DNA from 2 places in the Bradyrhizobium sp. TM239 genome. Region 2 is predicted to be linked to the other one. Evidence: riboswitches for the same ligand, from Rfam matches in the RefSeq annotation. Region 2 holds a riboswitch; the other holds the start of a gene.
What was found. Region 2 has a riboswitch for S-adenosylmethionine ahead of AABA84_RS31195 (O-succinylhomoserine sulfhydrylase). Riboswitches for the same ligand answer to the same signal wherever they lie in the genome.
Positions count from the first base shown of each region.

Region 1: linked by a shared signal. The riboswitch ahead of metX (homoserine O-acetyltransferase MetX) and the one ahead of AABA84_RS31195 (O-succinylhomoserine sulfhydrylase) in region 2 are both predicted to bind S-adenosylmethionine.

Region 1 is NZ_BTIR01000001.1:738,251-746,551, reverse strand. Features, by position in the region: gene AABA84_RS03625 (lysophospholipid acyltransferase family protein) at 1-562, shown strand, start outside; gene AABA84_RS03620 (gamma-glutamylcyclotransferase) at 661-1,269, opposite strand; gene AABA84_RS03615 (DUF2125 domain-containing protein) at 1,380-2,564, shown strand; gene AABA84_RS03610 (prephenate/arogenate dehydrogenase family protein) at 2,682-3,617, opposite strand; gene hisC (histidinol-phosphate transaminase) at 3,614-4,711, opposite strand; gene AABA84_RS03600 (chorismate mutase) at 4,748-5,596, opposite strand; SAM riboswitch at 5,755-5,834, shown strand; gene metX (homoserine O-acetyltransferase MetX) at 5,926-7,122, shown strand; gene metW (methionine biosynthesis protein MetW) at 7,124-7,786, shown strand; gene AABA84_RS03585 (alpha/beta fold hydrolase) at 7,901-8,301, opposite strand, start outside.
Region 2 is NZ_BTIR01000023.1:71,896-80,196, reverse strand. Features, by position in the region: gene AABA84_RS31195 (O-succinylhomoserine sulfhydrylase) at 1-1,079, opposite strand, end outside; SAM riboswitch at 1,154-1,233, opposite strand; gene AABA84_RS31190 (2'-deoxycytidine 5'-triphosphate deaminase) at 1,371-2,552, shown strand; gene AABA84_RS31185 (Fic family protein) at 2,554-3,225, opposite strand; gene AABA84_RS31180 (hypothetical protein) at 3,226-3,417, opposite strand; gene AABA84_RS31175 (2'-deoxycytidine 5'-triphosphate deaminase) at 3,621-4,721, shown strand; gene AABA84_RS31170 (PAS domain S-box protein) at 4,831-5,247, shown strand; gene AABA84_RS31165 (hypothetical protein) at 5,355-6,407, shown strand; gene AABA84_RS31160 (MATE family efflux transporter) at 6,574-8,019, shown strand; gene AABA84_RS31155 (hypothetical protein) at 8,117-8,301, opposite strand, start outside.

The DNA of each region.
Region 1 (8,301 bases), on a different contig from region 2:
ACCCCTGGTGATCGTGGCAAAGCATCAGTCGTTCTGGGAAACGTTCGTGCTGCCCGGATTCTTCAATCGTCCGATCTTCATCCTCAAGCGTCAGCTCATGCAGATCCCGGTGTTCGGCCAGTTTCTGGTCAAGACCGGGATGATCGCGATCGACCGCAAGGCCGGCGTGAAGGCGCTCTTGGACATGACGCGGCGGGCGCGCGAGGCGGTGCGCTCGGGCCGGCAGCTCGTCATCTTTCCGGAAGGCACGCGCCGCGCGCCAGGCGCGCCGCCCGACTACAAGACCGGCTTTGCGCAGATCTATTCGTCCTGCGGCGTGCCGTGCCTGCCGATCGCGCTCAACTCCGGCCTGTTCTGGCCCCGCCGCACCTTCATGCGCTATCCCGGCACGCTCGTGGTGGAATTCCTCGATCCGTTGCCGTCAGGCCTGCCGAAGGATGAGTTTCTCTCCCGTGTGCAAACGGCCATCGAAGAGGCAACCAGCCGTCTCGTCGAAGCCGGCCGCAAGGAGCAGGAGCAATTGATCGGCGCCTCGCCGAGTTACGCCCCGTCGGAGAGCTAAAGCGCGATGCGATGAGGATGAATCGTCATCGCGCTTTAGGGTTGTTGTTTAAGCATGATTTTTTCGGAAAACCGCTGCGCACTTTTCCGGATCATGCTTTAGCGGCTCTCTCGATCGTCAGGAGCCGGCGCGTGCAGGGAATGCGCCTCGCCATGCAGCATGGTCGCAAGCTGATGCAATTGCATATCGCGAAAACCTTCGGCCTCGATCGCCTTCACCGTCGCGGTGACGTAGTCGCGGTTGGCGCCGGACTGGCCGTGGCCCTGGACGACATGGCGGTGCTGCTCGGCGAGCGAGAGGCGGCCGGCATATTGCACATGGCCGCGGTCGACGACATAGGCGAGCGCGGAGACGCGCTGGCGCGCATCGTTCTCCAGCCACACCGAGCGCATCACCTCGCGATAGACCGAGGTGACCTGCTCGCGCGCCCGCAAATACGCGACGACCTCGGTGCGGTTCTTTTCAGCGACACGGAAGGCAATGCCGCGGCAGGCGCCGCCGCGGTCGAGCCCGAGCACCAGGCCCGGCTTCTCCGGCGTGCCGCGATGGACGAAGGAATAGACGCAGAGCGCGCGGTGCTCGCCGACCAGCCGCGCCGGGACGCGCTCCTCGAAGTCGAAGCCCGGCCGCCACATCAGCGAACCATAGCCGAACACCCAGAGGTCGCCCGTGGCTGTCGTGACGGAGGGGAGGGTGATTTCGGACATTTCGGGCACGGCTACCAGAACCGCGCCCCCAAGCGAAGCGAATTCTCCGCCTTTCGTCGGGGGCTTGCCTCGCTTACATTTGCCAAAATCTGGGGCCAAAGGGTCGCCGCATGTCCAATATGACCGTTGCCGCAGGCCGCCGCTCCCGTTGGGGCCTTTTCATCGCCCCCGTCCTCGTCCTGATCCTCGCCGTCGCCTGGAGCTGCTTCTGGTTCTATGCCGCTTCGCAGGCCGAAGTGGCCGCCGACGCCTGGCGGGCGCAGGAGGCCAAGTCCGGCCGCATCTATGATTGCGCCAAGCGCTCGATCGCCGGCTTCCCGTTCCGCTTCGAGGTCCAGTGCTCCGGCGCCAGTGTCGCCCTGGTCTCGCAGAATGCGAGCAAGACGCCGTTCACGGCCAAGCTCGACAACATCCTGGTCGTCGCCCAGGTCTACGATCCCAAGCTCGTCATCGCCGAATTCTCGGCGCCCGCGACGCTGACCGACGGCGTCACGCAAAACACCTTCGTGGTGAACTGGAGCAAGGGCCGCAGCAGCGTGGTCGGCCTGCCGGCGGTGCCGGATCGTGCCTCCATCGTGTTCGACCATCCCAACATCAATCGGCTCGACGGCAGCATGCAGGTGCCGCTCGCGCGCGCCAAGCAGGTCGAGCTGCACGGGCGCCTCGCGGATGGATCGCCGGCCGTTCATCCCGTGATCGAGACCGTGCTCCATGTCGCGCAGGGCAGCATCCAGGGCGTTCATCCCTTGCTCGCAGAGCCGTTCGAGGCGGACACGCGCGCCAAGATCACCGGCCTGTCCGACCTCACGCCAAAGCCCTGGCCGCAGCGTTTTCGCGAAATCCAGGCCGCCGGCGGTCACATCGAGATCGTGCAGTCGCGGATCCAGCAGGGCGAGATGATCGCGGTTGCGGCCGGCACTCTTGGCCTCTCCGTCAATGGGCGCCTGGATGGTGAATTGCAGATGACCGTCACGGGCCTCGAGCGCGTGATCCCGGCGCTCGGCATCGAGAAGATGCTGGAGGAGGGCGTGCCGCAGGCCACGCTCGACCGCGTCGCGCCCGGCGTGAAGTCGCAGGACCTCAACAATCTGTTCGGCGCACTCGATCGCGCCGTGCCCGGCCTTGGCAAGGTGATCAAGCAGAACGCCAATGCCGGCGTTGCCGCCGGCATCAACTCGATCGGCACCGAGAGCACGCTGGAAGGCAAGAAGGCGAGAAGCTTCCCGCTGAAATTCGTCGACGGCGCCGTGCTGCTCGGCCCGGTCAAGGTCGGCCAGATCCCGCCGCTGTATTGAGTGCTTCCGTAGCCCGGATGGAGCGCAGCGCAATCCGGGGTTCTTGATCACAGCTGGCACGTCCCGGATTACGCTTGCGCTCCATCCGGGCTACGCAGCTTTGTCTGGGCTACAGGCTCACGGCTGCTTCAGCGCCCCATGCTGACGGCCGAAATCCGCGGCCGCCGAATCCTGGCCGATCTCGACGATGCCGCGGCGGATGGCGCGGGTGCGCGTGAAATGGTCGAACAGCGCCTCGCCGTCGCCGCGGCGGATGGCGCGAGTGAGCTTTGCGAGATCCTCGGTGAAGGTGCCGAGCATCTCCAGCACGGCCTCCTTGTTGGCGAGGAAGACGTCGCGCCACATCGTCGGGTCGGACGCCGCGATGCGGGTGAAATCGCGGAAACCGCCGGCGGAGAACTTGATCACCTCGGACTCCGTCACCTGCGCCAGCTCGTCGGCGGTGCCGACGATGGTGTAGGCGATCAGATGCGGCAGATGGCTGGTGATCGCGAGCACGAGATCGTGATGATCCGGCGTCATCACCTCGACCTTGGCGCCCATCGCCGCCCAGAACGCGCGCAGGCGATCGGTGGCGGCGGCATCGACACCTTCCGGGGGGGTGAGGATGCACCAGCGGTTGATGAAGAGCTCGGCGAAGCCGGAATCCGGCCCCGAATGCTCGGTGCCCGCCACCGGGTGCGCCGGCACGAAATGAACCGACTTCGGCAGATGCGGCGCCATGTCCCTGACGATGGCGCCCTTGACCGAGCCGACGTCGGAGATGATCGCGCCGGGCTTCAGATGCGCGGCGATCTCCTGCGCGACCTCGCCGCAGGCGCCGACGGGAATGCAGAGGATGACGAGATCAGCATCCTTCACCGCCTCCGCATTGGTCGCCACGACCTGGTCGACGATACCGAGCTCCATCACCCGCGCGCGGGTCTTCTCCGAGCGCGCGGTGGTGACGATCTCGCCCGCCAGGCCCTGGAGCTTCGCAGCGCGCGCGATCGAGCCGCCGATCAGGCCGAAGCCGATCAGCGCGACGCGCTGGAAGTGCGGATTCGCGCTCATCTGCCGGCCATGAAGTCGCGCAAGCCGTCGACGACGAGGCGGTTGGCCTCCTCGGTGCCGATGGTCATGCGCAGCGAATGCGGCAGGCCGTAGTTCTTCAGCGCGCGCAGCACGAGGCCGCGTTTGGTGAGGAAGGCGTCGGCGTCATCGGCGGTCTTGCCCTTGTCGGTCGGGAAGTGGATCAGCACGAAATTGGCGACGCTCGGCGTCACCTTCAGGCCGAGCTTGCCGATCTCCTCGGTCAGCCAGTTGCGCCAGGTCTCGGTGAACTGCTTCGACATCGCCTGGTGCGCGGTGTCCTCGATCGCGGCGACCGCGGCATACATCGCCGGCGTCGACACGTTGAACGGACCGCGGATGCGGTTGACCGCGTCGATGATGTGCTCGGGGCCGAACATCCAGCCGATGCGCAGCGCGGCGAGGCCGTGGATCTTGGAGAAGGTGTGCGTCACCACCGTGTTCTCGGTGGTGGCGACCAGCTCGATCCCCATCTCGTAGTCGTTGCGCGAGACGTAGTCGCAATAGGCGGCGTCGAGCACCAGCAGCACGTGCGAGGGCAGGCCGGCGCGCAGGCGCTTGATCTCGTCGAACGGCACATAGGTGCCGGTCGGGTTGTTGGGATTGGCGAGCCACACCAGCTTTGTCTTCGGCGTCACCGCCTTGAGGATGGCATCGACGTCGCAGGTGAGGTTCTTCTCGGCTGCGACGACATTCTTGGCGCCGACCGCCATGGTCGCGATCGGGTAGACCAGGAAGCCGTGCGTGGTGGAGATCGCCTCGTCACCGTGGCTGAGATAGGTGTGCGCCAAAAGATTGAGGATCTCGTCCGAGCCGGCGCCGCAGATGATGCGGTTGGGATCGAGCCCGAAGTGGCGGCCGATCGCCTCGCGCAGCACGCGCGAGGTTCCTTCCGGATAGTCTTCCAGGTGATCCGCCACGTGCTTGAAGGCTTCGATTGCCTTGGGCGAGGGCCCGAACGGCGTCTCGTTCGCCGACAGCTTGAACACCTTGCGGCCCGGCTCGGCGACCGGGCTCTTGCCGGGCGTGTAGGGCGCAATATCGAGGATGCCGGGATTCGGCACGGGGCGGGACATCTTGAACTCCGAAAATGGCGGGGCGCGGCGCGTGGTTTACGATTTCGCCCCGGTCGGGGGCACCGTATAGCGCGTTGCGTGGCTGCCGACGAGAGCCGTGGAGCGTACCGAGGCCCCCGCCTCGATCAGGGCAGCCCTGATTTTGTCGATGCTGGTCGCGCTCGTGACCGAGACCAGCAGCGCCGCGCCGTCGAAGGCGGTATCGGGCACCGCCACGATCTCGGCAAGCGGCGACAGGGCGCGCGCGACCTCGGCGTTCCAGCCGGACACGCGCACGCTGAAGGTCTCGACCTCCGTCACCAGGGCGCTGTCGGCGACGCGCGAGATCGCGAACACCGGCAGTGCCGCCGGATGGTCGGCGCGCTCGACGAAGGGCATCCGCGCGATGATTTTTGGCGCACCGGTCTCCTCCAGCGAGAGCCACCAGGGTGTGCGGCTGGATGTTGCCGAGACCAGCGCCAGATCGCCCTTGGATTTCGCCACCGCCTCGACCGCGGCCTGCGCGCTGAAATGCGCGACGTAAGGCACGGTGAAGCCAAAATGGAAGCGCGCGGAATCGCGCATCGCCGGCTCGCTCGCCGAGATGTCGGCATGCACGGAGAACGGCGCCTGCACGTAAGTGAACGTCGAGATGATGACGCGCCAGATGCTCTCGACCGTGTCGAGCGGCAGGATGCCGCGATGGCGCTGCACGATCTCGCGCATCATGGCGGCCTCGCGCGCCGGGCGGAACGCCGAGCCGACCTCCTGGGTCTGCTTCACCTGGATCAGGCGGTCGATGATGTCGCCGCGGGCCATCAGCAGGCGATGCATCTCCGCGTCGATCGCGTCGATCTCCTTGCGCAGTTCCTGCAGCGATGGTGGCGCGGGCGGACGTTGGGACATATCTGGCTGTCGATCGTTCCGATGGGGGGATGCCCTGATTAGGCAGTCGGGGCCGCGAAAGCAAAGAGAAATGACGCTGCTTTCCGCCGACGGCGTAGCAGGCGAATTTGGTCGATCCGGGCCGCGACTTGACGAAAACCGCCCAAGACGGTAGCTTTTGCCCGTTCCGTGGTCATTTGAGCCGGCCGGCTTGCAGCCACGTTAAAAAACTCGCTAAACAGGCCGGGGACGCTTCCGATCCCGGCCGAACCTATCGTTCAGGCCGGGTTTTTCATGGCCTGATGCAAGTGGCGATCACGCGTTTGATCGCAAACGAGGTCGATGGTCAGATGGGTGGCGTCAAGTCGATACCGAGTCCTGCGATCAGCGCCGACGAGCGGTCGCACGAGGTGGATCATCCAAGCTCGCAGATCGCGCATTTCGGCGCCGAGCAGCCGCTGCGGCTCGATTGCGGCGTCGATCTCACCCCGTTCCAGATCGCCTACCAGACCTATGGCGAGCTCAACGCCGATCGCTCCAACGCGGTGCTGATCTGCCATGCGCTGACCGGCGATCAGCATGTCGCCAATGTGCATCCCGTCACCGGCAAGCCCGGCTGGTGGGAGACGCTGGTCGGCCCCGGCCGACCCATAGATCCCAAGCACTACTTCATCATTTGCTCCAACGTGATCGGCGGCTGCATGGGCTCGACCGGGCCGGCCTCGATCAATCCTTCCACCGGCAAGGTCTGGGGCCTCGATTTCCCCGTCATCACCATCCCCGACATGGTGCGTGCGCAGGCGATGCTGGTCGACCGGCTCGGCATCGACACGCTGTTCGCGGTCGTCGGCGGCTCGATGGGCGGCATGCAGGTGCTGCAATGGACCGCGGCCTATCCGGGCCGCGTGTTCTCCGCGCTGGCGATCGCCTGCTCGACGCGGCACTCGGCGCAGAACATCGCCTTCCACGAGCTCGGCCGCCAGGCCGTGATGGCCGATCCCGACTGGCACGGCGGCGGCTATGCCGATCATGGCATCCATCCGCATCGCGGGCTCGCGGTGGCGCGGATGGCGGCGCACATCACCTATCTCTCGGACGCAGCGCTGCATCGCAAGTTCGGCCGGCGCATGCAGGACCGCGAGCTGCCGACCTTCTCGTTCGACGCCGACTTCCAGGTCGAGTCCTATCTGCGCTACCAGGGCTCGTCCTTCGTCGAGCGCTTCGACGCCAACGCCTATCTCTATCTGACGCGTGCGATGGACTATTTCGACATCGCCGCCGACCATGGCGGCGTGCTCGCGAAGGCGTTCGCGGAAATTGCGACCCGCTTCTGCGTGGTCTCCTTCACCAGCGATTGGCTGTTTCCGACCTCGGAATCGCGCGCGCTGGTGCACGCGCTGAATGCGTCGAGCGCACGGGTGTCGTTCGCCGAGATCGAGACCGATCGCGGCCACGACGCCTTCCTGCTCGACGTCCCCGAATTCTTCGATATCTCCCGCGCCTTCCTGCAATCGGCGGGCAAGGCGCGTGGACTGAAGGATGGCTAGCATGTCTGTGCAGGAAGTATTGCCGCTGGGCGGCCTTGCGACCGGATCGTCCGGTCAGTTTCGCGCCGACCATCTGCTGGTCGCCGACATGGTCAAGCCGGGTTCGAAAGTGCTCGACGTCGGCTGCGGCGAGGGCGACCTGCTTCAGCTGCTGGAGACCCGCGGCATCGACGGCCGCGGCATCGAGCTGTCGCGCGAGGGCGTCAACCGCTGCGTCGCCAAGGGCCTTGCGGTGGTGCAGGGCGACGCCGACACCGACCTCGTCAATTATCCCGACGACGCCTTCGACTACGTGATCCTGTCGCAGACGCTGCAGGCGACGCGGCAGCCGAGGGTGGTGCTGGAGAATCTGCTGCGCATCGGCCGCCGCGCCATCGTCTCGTTCCCGAATTTCGGCTTCTGGAAGATGCGGCTCCAGCTCCTGATCGGCGGCCACATGCCGCGCACCGAGAATTTGCCGGCGACCTGGTACGACACCGCCAACATCCATTTCTGCACCATCAAGGATTTCGTGCAGCTCTGCGACGAGATCAACGTCAAGATGGAGCGCTCGGTCGCGCTCGATCTCTACGGCCGCCCGGTGCCGCTGAACCTGCCCTGGTGGGTGTGGAACATGTTCGGCGAGCAGGCGGTGTTCTTGCTCAGCCGGGGCGGGGGGAAGTGACGCCGTAGGCGTCATTCCGGGGCGCGCGTAGCGCGAGCCCGGAATCCATCGTGCAACAACGCCGCAGCCCGATGGATTCCGGGCCTGCGCCTTCGGCGCATCCCGGAATGACAGCTAGTGTAGAGCCAGCGATCGCGGATCGCGCACCGGCCATCGCCCGGCTTCCACCAGCGTCACGAACCGCTCCACGCTCTCGTTGAACAGCGCGGGCTCCTCGAGATTGAGCACGTGGCCGGACTTCGGAAACATCGCCAGCCCCGCCGTGGGCAGATGCTGCTTCAGGAACAGGCTCGGCCCGACGCACGGATCGTCCTCGTCGCCGCAGATGATCAGCGCCGGCGTCGATGCGCGCTTGATTGCGTCCGTCATCGTGTAGATCGAGGGGCGGCCGCCCTGGAAGCCGCGCATCGTGCGCGCCGATCCCTTGGAATCGTGGCGCGCCAGCGCGGCATAGAAATCGGCATGGCCGCGCGGGTCCTTCACCAGGAAGGGAATCCGGCTCGGCGCCTCGCGCG
Region 2 (8,301 bases):
TCCGGCTTCAGACGCTGATGCGTCGTGGTGGCCGGATGCGTGACGAGGCTCTTGGCGTCGCCGAGATTGTTGGAGATCTTCGCCAGCTTCAGTTCGTTGAGCACGCGGAACGCCGCCTGCTTGCCGCCCTTGACCTCGAAGCCGACCAGCGTCGAGCCGCCGCGCATCTGCTTCTTCACGAGCGCCGCCTGCGGATGATCGGCGCGGCCCGGGAAAACCAGCCGCGAAATCTTCGGGTGGCTCGCCAGCACGTCGGCGATACGCGCGGCGGTCTCGGTCTGCGCGCGCACGCGCACGCCCAGCGTCTCCAGGCCCTTGAGCAGGACCCAGGCGTTGAACGGCGAGATCGACGGGCCGGTCTGGCGCATGAAATTGTGGATGTGTTCGGCGATGAAGGCTTCCGACGACAGGATGATGCCGCCGAGGCAGCGGCCCTGGCCGTCGATATGCTTGGTCGCGGAATAGACCACGACGTCGGCCCCGAGCGCGAGCGGGCTCTGCCAGATCGGCGTTGCGAACACGTTGTCGACCACGAGCCGCGCGCCGCCCTTGTGCGCGATCTCGGCGATGCCGGGAATGTCGAGCACGTCGAGGGTCGGGTTGGTCGGGCTCTCCAGGAAGAACGTCTTGGTGTTCGGCCTCACGGCGCGCTGCCATTGGTCGAGATCGAGGCCGTCGACCAGCGTGGTCTCGATGCCGTAGCGCGGCAAGAGGTCCTGCACGACGTAGAGGCACGAGCCGAACAGGGCGCGGGAGGCCACCACGTGGTCGCCGGCCTTGAGCGGCGCCAGGATCGCGGTCGTCACCGCGGCCATGCCGGTCGCCGCCGAGCGCGCGGCCTCGGCGCCTTCGAGCTCGATCATGCGGCGCTCGAACATCGCGATGGTGGGATTGGAGTAGCGCGAATAGATGAAGCCCGGATCCTCGCCCTTGAACCGCGCCTCGCACTGCTCCGCGGTGTCGTAGACGTAGCCTTGCGTCAAAAACAGCGCCTCCGACGTCTCGCCATATTGCGAGCGCAGGGTGCCGGAATGGACCAGGCGGGTTTCGGGACGGTAGTTGGTGGTCGACTTCGACATAGGTACCTCCGACATGACCGTCTTGTCGAAAACGGTCACAAAAAAACCGGCCTGGATATCTCCACGGGCCGGGATCACAGAGGTCCCCGGCCTGTTTAGCGACTTATTTAACGTGGCTGCAAGCCGGCCGGCTCAAATCACCACGGGATAAGGTTCCTATAGCTCTGTTGATGACCTGTTGACAAGTGGTTTGCAACAAATGGGAACTGGGTAAAACGTCGAATTGGGTTGCTCAAAAATCGCGACGCACATACACCTTGGCTCTCACCTGCATCTCCCCGGGGAAGAACCATGGTCGCTCTGCCGCTGGCATCCGATAATAGAGAAGAATTGCTTCCGCTTGATATCCCTGAAGACAATCTTTCGTTGACTGCCGGCATCTTGCCAGCTCAGTGGATTAAGAGGCTTTTTGATCGGGACCAGATTGGTGGGAAGCCGCTTGCTGAGGGACAAATTCAGCCGGCGAGTTTGGACCTTCGTCTCGGGAAGATCGCTTATAAGATCCATGCAAGCTTTCTTCCCGGTACCAACTCCTCTGTTCAGAAGAGAGTTGAGCAGCTGACCTCTTACGAGCTCGATCTGTCCACGCCGCAGGTGCTGACACGTGGCTCGGTCTATCTCGTCGAGATTGAGGAGCAGCTGAATTTGAGCAACTCATTGTCGGCGGTGGCTAACCCAAAGAGTTCGACCGGCCGGTTGGACGTCTTCACGCGCGTAATCGCAGACCGAAGCGACGCGTTCGATGTCATACCAGCAGGATACAAGGGGAAACTATGGGCCGAGGTGTCGCCCCGGACTTTTGATGTGATGGTTCGTCAAGGGACGCGCCTCAGTCAAATTCGCTTTCGGCGCCGCACATCGAGTCAGCATGTTCACTCGACGTCACGTCTCGACGACACTCAGCTGGAAGCTCTTCACGCTCGGTCCCGTGTTACGGACGAGAAGCCGATCATAAGGCAAGGACTGAATCTCCGCGTAAATCTCAAGCGGGATAACGGATCGAATATAATTGCTTACCGAGCCAAGCGTTACACCAATTTCATTGATATGGACAAAGTCGGCGCTTATCGAGTGGACGATTATTGGGATGCTATTGAGCCGAATGCAGCAGGCAACTTGTTGCTGAGTCCGGGTGAATTTTATATTTTGGCATCGAAGGAAAAGCTGCACATTCCCAATGACCATGCAGCGGAGATGGTGGCCATCGACCCCATCATGGGTGAATTCCGTGTGCACTACGCGGGCTTTTTTGATCCCGGATTTGGCATGACGTCTAGTGACGGGCCTGGCAGCAAGGCCGTCCTAGAGGTTAGGACTTATGATATCCCATTCTTTCTGGAGGATGGCCAAACTATCGGGCGTTTGGAGTTCGAGCGTCTCACAGACAAGCCCACGGCGGACTACGGCGCAGCCATCTCTTCAAACTACCAGGGGCAAAGACTTAAGCTTTCAAAGCACTTTATTCAGCGATAGTTCAGGGTGCGTGCCCGCTCGTCGCAGGCAGCGAAGCGGCGGGCGCGGCTGCGGCCGATGATTGAGCCGTGGCGGACTGCAGTTGTTCGTTGACGAGCTTCGAGACGAGCGCGTGTAGTACGCTCAGGTCTAGATTGCCTTGTGCAAACGAGTCATGTCCTAGCTGAAGTGCGTCACAATATTGCTGTCTATTCTGGCGGATAAGATCGGGAAGTATCTTTGTGCCCGGTAATAATCCGCCAGCTGCGATACAAAGCACAAAATAACAAGTTGCTCGCGCAGTCCTACCGTTCCCATTGATGAATGGGTGAATGTTATTAATCCGCCACAGTACATAAGTGGCCAGGGCGATGGGGTCCGTGGTCTGGTCCCAACTGCGATTGACGGTGTTGACAAAGTCGTCCATCAGCGCCTGAACACGATAGTGAGCAGGCGGTGCGTATTGCCCCACGCTCACCGGGCAGGGGCGATATTCACCTGCGTAAGCATGAAGGCAAGTTATGGCGTGAAAGTTGAAAGCCTTAACAAGTTGCTGAGAAAGAAAGGGCTTCCCCATATCTAGGGAAGCCTGAACAATTGAGCGCAAAAAGTCGTACTGTCTGTTGCCGTTAGAAATCTCCAGAGCTTTGTATACAGGGTGGCTCTCTGTATTAACTAGCTCATAGACAATCACTTAGGCGACCTTTCGCCCTTTCTGTTGAGCGAGGATCTCTCCTACCTCCGCACGAGTAATCTCGTTGCTGGCTTTCAAAGACCCCATGACAAAAGACAGGCGCTGCTGCTCAACCTCTTCTGGGGGCTGGGGGAGGCCCACGGCACGCTTCAAGGCGGCAAGCAGTTCTGGATCAGTCTTCAGCTCAGACATTTTGTTCCCTGACTTTCAACATAGTATACAACCTTTGAGGAGTCTTTTCAAGACTCCTGACGCGTGTAGGTTGTGTTTCTTCTCGCGCTCTGCGCGAGTGGCTAGGTTATCTGGTATGGAAAGTCTCGAAGTGGGTCAGAGTTCAGTTCCAGTGTGCCCCCCAAAGCTCGCGGGTGAACAACGGCCATTGAGAACAGAGGTAGATGTCTATCGCCAGGAATGAAAATGGCATTTTGCCGGACCGCATGATCGCGGCGATGGCCGACGCCGGCCACATCCTGCCTGCCTACGACTTCGTCGAAAGCCAAATCCAGCCGGCGAGCCTCGATTTGCGCCTCGGCGACATCGCCTATCGCGTCCGCGCCAGTTTCCTGCCCGGTCCCGGCGCCACCGTCGCCGAGCGCATCGACGAGTTGAAGCTGCACGAATTTAGCCTCGTCGACGGCGCGGTGCTGGAGACCAACTGCGTCTACATCGTGCCGCTGCTGGAAAGCCTAGCGCTGCCGCCGGAAATCGTTGCGGCCGCGAACCCGAAGAGCTCCACCGGCAGGCTCGATGTCTTCACGCGCGTGATTGCCGACGGCACCCGTCGCTTCGACATGATCGGCGCCGGCTATCACGGCCCGCTCTATGCCGAGATCAGCCCGAAGACCTTTCCGGTGCTGGTGCGCGAGGGCTCGCGCCTGTCGCAGGTGCGCTTTCGCATTGGCGATGCCATCCTCAATGCCGATGAACTCGACGCGCTGCATGCCGCCGAGCGTCTCGTCGATGTCGACGATGCCGATCTCTCCGGCGGCGTCGCCGTCTCCGTCGATCTCTCCGGCGAGAAGAGGTCTGGCTTTGTTGGCTACCGCGCCAAGCGCCATACCGGGGTTATCGACGTCGATCGCCGCTCGGGCTACGCGATGGAAGATTTCTGGGAGCCGATCTCGGCGCGGCCCGACGGCAGCCTGATCCTCGATCCCGGCGAGTTCTACATCCTGGCGTCGAAGGAAGCCGTGCTGGTGCCGCCCGACTACGCCGCCAAAATGGTGCCGTTCGATCCGCTGGTCGGCGAATTCCGCGTGCACTATGCCGGATTCTTCGATCCCGGCTTCGGCTATGCCGGCGCGGGCGGGCTAGGATCGCGTGCCGTGCTCGAAGTGCGTTCGCGCGAAGTGCCGTTCATCCTCGAGCACGGCCAGATCGTCGGCCGCCTCGTCTACGAGAAGATGCTGGCCCGTCCCGACGCGATGTACGGCCAACGCATCGGCTCGAACTATCAGGCCCAGGGCCTCAAACTATCGAAGCATTTTCGGGTGTAGCCCGATCCTGTAGCCCGGATGGAGCGCAAGCGTAATCCGGGGCAGTCTCACTCGTGGCACGATCCCGGATTACGCTCCGCTCCATCCGGGCTACATGCGAGGTGACGACATGAGCAACCCATCCGAACTCGACGCAAAGATCGCCGAAGACGTCGCGGATGCGCTGATCTATTCGGACCGCTCCGGCACGATCATGCGGTGGAACCGTGCAGCGACGGCCCTGTTCGGCTTCTCCGCGGCGGAGGCGCTGGGCCAGAATCTCGATCTGATCATTCCCGAGCATCTGCGTGCCGCGCACTGGAAGGGTTTCGAGGCCGCACTCGCGAGCGGCAGCATGAAGCTTGCAGGCAGGCCGACGCTGACCCGCGCGCTGCACAAGAGCGGGCGCAAGCTCTACATCGAGATGACCTTTGCGCTGGTGCGGGATTCCGGCGACAACGTTCTGGGATCGGTCGCGATGGCGCGCGATGTCACCGAACGGGTCGAGCGAGAGCGCGCGGCCAAGGCGCCGCCGCAAACTTCGTGATGCGGAATTGGTCGGCGATCGCGCAGGGCGCCCTGCATGGGCGTCATGTTGCTTGCCGAAAGCTGCGGTGACACACTCGATCGCAACAACGATCGGGAGCGAAACGCATGACCGCCGCAGCGGATGCCGCGCAGCAAGCCCAATGGAAGCGCTGGCGTGCGGTCGCCGACCTCTATCACGCCTATTTCACCGGCCTCATCCTCACCGTCGTCACGCGGCGCGGACCTGCGGATGCCGCCGAGTTCGTCTTCCGCGTATTCCGCCGCCAGCAGCAGGAGCGCTTCCTGCCCGGGCTCAGGAAGCTCGGGATCGATCATCTGCCGCCGGCGGTGGCGGCCGCGCAATATCACTATCTCTCCAACTGGATCGGCGGCGTGCACGTCGAATACATGTATGAGAGCGATGCCAAGGCCTGGATCCGCTATCCGCCGCCACGCTGGATCTGGAAGGGCACCGCGATCTGCGGCGTGCCGGGCGAGGTCTCGCGCGCCATGCTGCGGGGATGGCACGCCAATAACGGTGTCGCGCTCGGCGATCTCAGGCTCGGCTTCGTCTGCACCAAGCAGAGCGTCGACGGGCAGGACGGGCTGGAAGGCTACTATCACCAGTACGACCATCCGCTCGAGCTCGACCAGCGCCTCGTGTTCGCGCGCCACCTCGAAGCGCCATTGTTCGACGCCAACACCGCACCGGCTCTGCCGGTCGCAAGCTGGCCGAAGCCGCGCCTGGAAAAAGCCTATCGCAACTACGCGATGGAATATGTGCGCACCGCCGCACCCGTGATGGTGCAGCTGTTCGGTCCGGAAGACACCGGCTATCTGCTGCATCTCACCGGCAAGCTGATCGGGATGCAATATTTCGATGACGTCGCGGCCGCGCTGGCGATGAGCCGCGGCGGGGCAAGCGAATTCGCGTCGTTCCTGGGCGCGCTGTTTGCGGCGCAGGATGACACGGCCGAGACCTCGCAATCCGAAGGCACGTTCGAAATCCGCCAGCAGAGCTGGAAGCTGATGGACGACGTCGCCGACTATCACCCCGCCTGCGCCAGGGTGCTGGAGGGGTTGTTCGAAGGCCTGGCTGCGGGATGCGGGCGGCACATCGGCGTGCACATGAGCCCCGCCGCTGGCGGCCGCCCGCCGTTGGTCTGGACGATCGAATAGCCTTCATCCGTTGAAATGCGCTGCCGCAGGGCACGCCTGCAGCTAGCGCAGGAGGAATCGCTGCGGGCCGTGCTAACAAGCCTCTCGCCGCGCCTTCTGCGCGAAGAAAATAATGGCACACCTACGCATTGCCGCGCCGAAATGGCGCTCGTGCCCCGGAGAGGACATGTCCGACATCGCCGAAATCCCGGTCGATGAGCAAGAGCGTCCGCTGCCGCCGCCCCCGCGGCCGCTGCGAAGCGCGCTGACGGACGGGCCGATCCTGCGCACGCTGCTCTCCCTCGCCTGGCCCAACGTGATCGCGCTCTCGGCCGGCACCTGTACGGTGATCGCGGAGACCTCCTATATCGGCCGGCTCGGCGTCGAGGCGCTGGCGGCGATGGCGCTGGTGTTTCCGACCGTCATCCTGACCATGACGATGTCGGGCGGCGCCATGGGCGGGGCGGTGGCGTCCGCCATTGCCCGCGCGCTTGGCGCCGGCGATCGCGAGCGCGCCGCCACGCTCGCCGTGCATGCGATCCTCATCGGCATCAGCTTCGGCCTCGTCTTCATGCTGGGCATGCTGATCTTCGGGCCAAAGGTGCTGGAAATGCTCGGCGGCCGCGGCGATGTGCTGACCCATGCGGTCGCCTACACGCAGGTGTTTTTCGGCGGCGCCGTGCTGCCCTGGCTGCTCAACACCATGGCCGGCGTGCTGCGCGGCACCGGCAACATGAAGCTGCCGTCGTTCCTGATCCTCAACTCCGCGGCCTGGCAGATCGTGCTCGGCGGCACGCTCGGCCTCGGGATCGGGCCGGTGCCGCAGCTCGGCATGCGCGGCGTCGCGGCCGGCGCGCTGATCGCCTATTCCATGAACATTGGCATCATGGGCTGGTACCTGTTCTCCGGTCGCGCCCGGGTTACACCGAAGCTGCGCGGCCTGCGGATCCAATGGGCGATGTTTTTCGACATCCTGAAGGTCGGCGCCATCGCCTGCTTCTCGCCGCTGCAATCGGTGCTGACGATCTCGATCTTCACCCACATGCTGGCGAAGTTCGGCACCGCGATCCTCGCCGGCTACGGCATCGGCGCGCGGCTCGAATTCCTGCTGACCTCGATCGCATTTTCGTTCGGCATCGCCTGTGTGCCAATGGTGGGGATGGCGATCGGCGCAGGCAACATTGCGCGCGCCCGGCGCGTCGCCTGGATCGCCGGTGCATCCGCATTCGTGGCCGTCGGCGCGCCGGCCTGCGTCGTTGCGATGTTCCCCGATCTCTGGATCAACATCTTCACGGACAGCGCAGCCGTGCGCGCGGCGAGCCATCAATATCTCTCGACGGTCGGACCGTTCTACGCGTTTTTCGGCATTGCCACGACGATGTATTTCTCCTCGCAAGGCGCGGCCAAGGTGATCGGGCCGGTGCTGGCGCAGACGGCGCGGCTGATCTACATCTCGGCGGCCGGCTGGTGGCTGTCGACCCACGGGGCGACCGCGCAGAGCTTCTTCTGGCTGGCCGCGAGCTCGATGGTCGTGCTCGGCCTGCTCTCCTTCTCCAGCGTGGTGCTGACGCGCTGGGGACCGCGCGCGAACAAGGCTGCGATCAGGCCGGCGCTATCGGGCGCTGCCGACTAAAGCGCGATGAGATTGGGTCGAATCGTCATCGCGCTTCGGGTTGTCGTTTGAGCATGATCTCTTCGGAAAACCGCTGCGCACTTTTCCGGATCATGCTCTAGCGATGCCTGTGGCGGCGATGACTGCTACCGCCGCCGACATTGGCGAGCCGCATCAATTGCGGAATCATCGCCATCATGTCGCCGCCGCCGGAGCCGCCGAGCATGCCCATGATGTCGCCGCCACCAACGCCGCCATAACCGGCCGGCATGGTGCCGCCCCCTGTCGGGGTGTAGCCGCCGT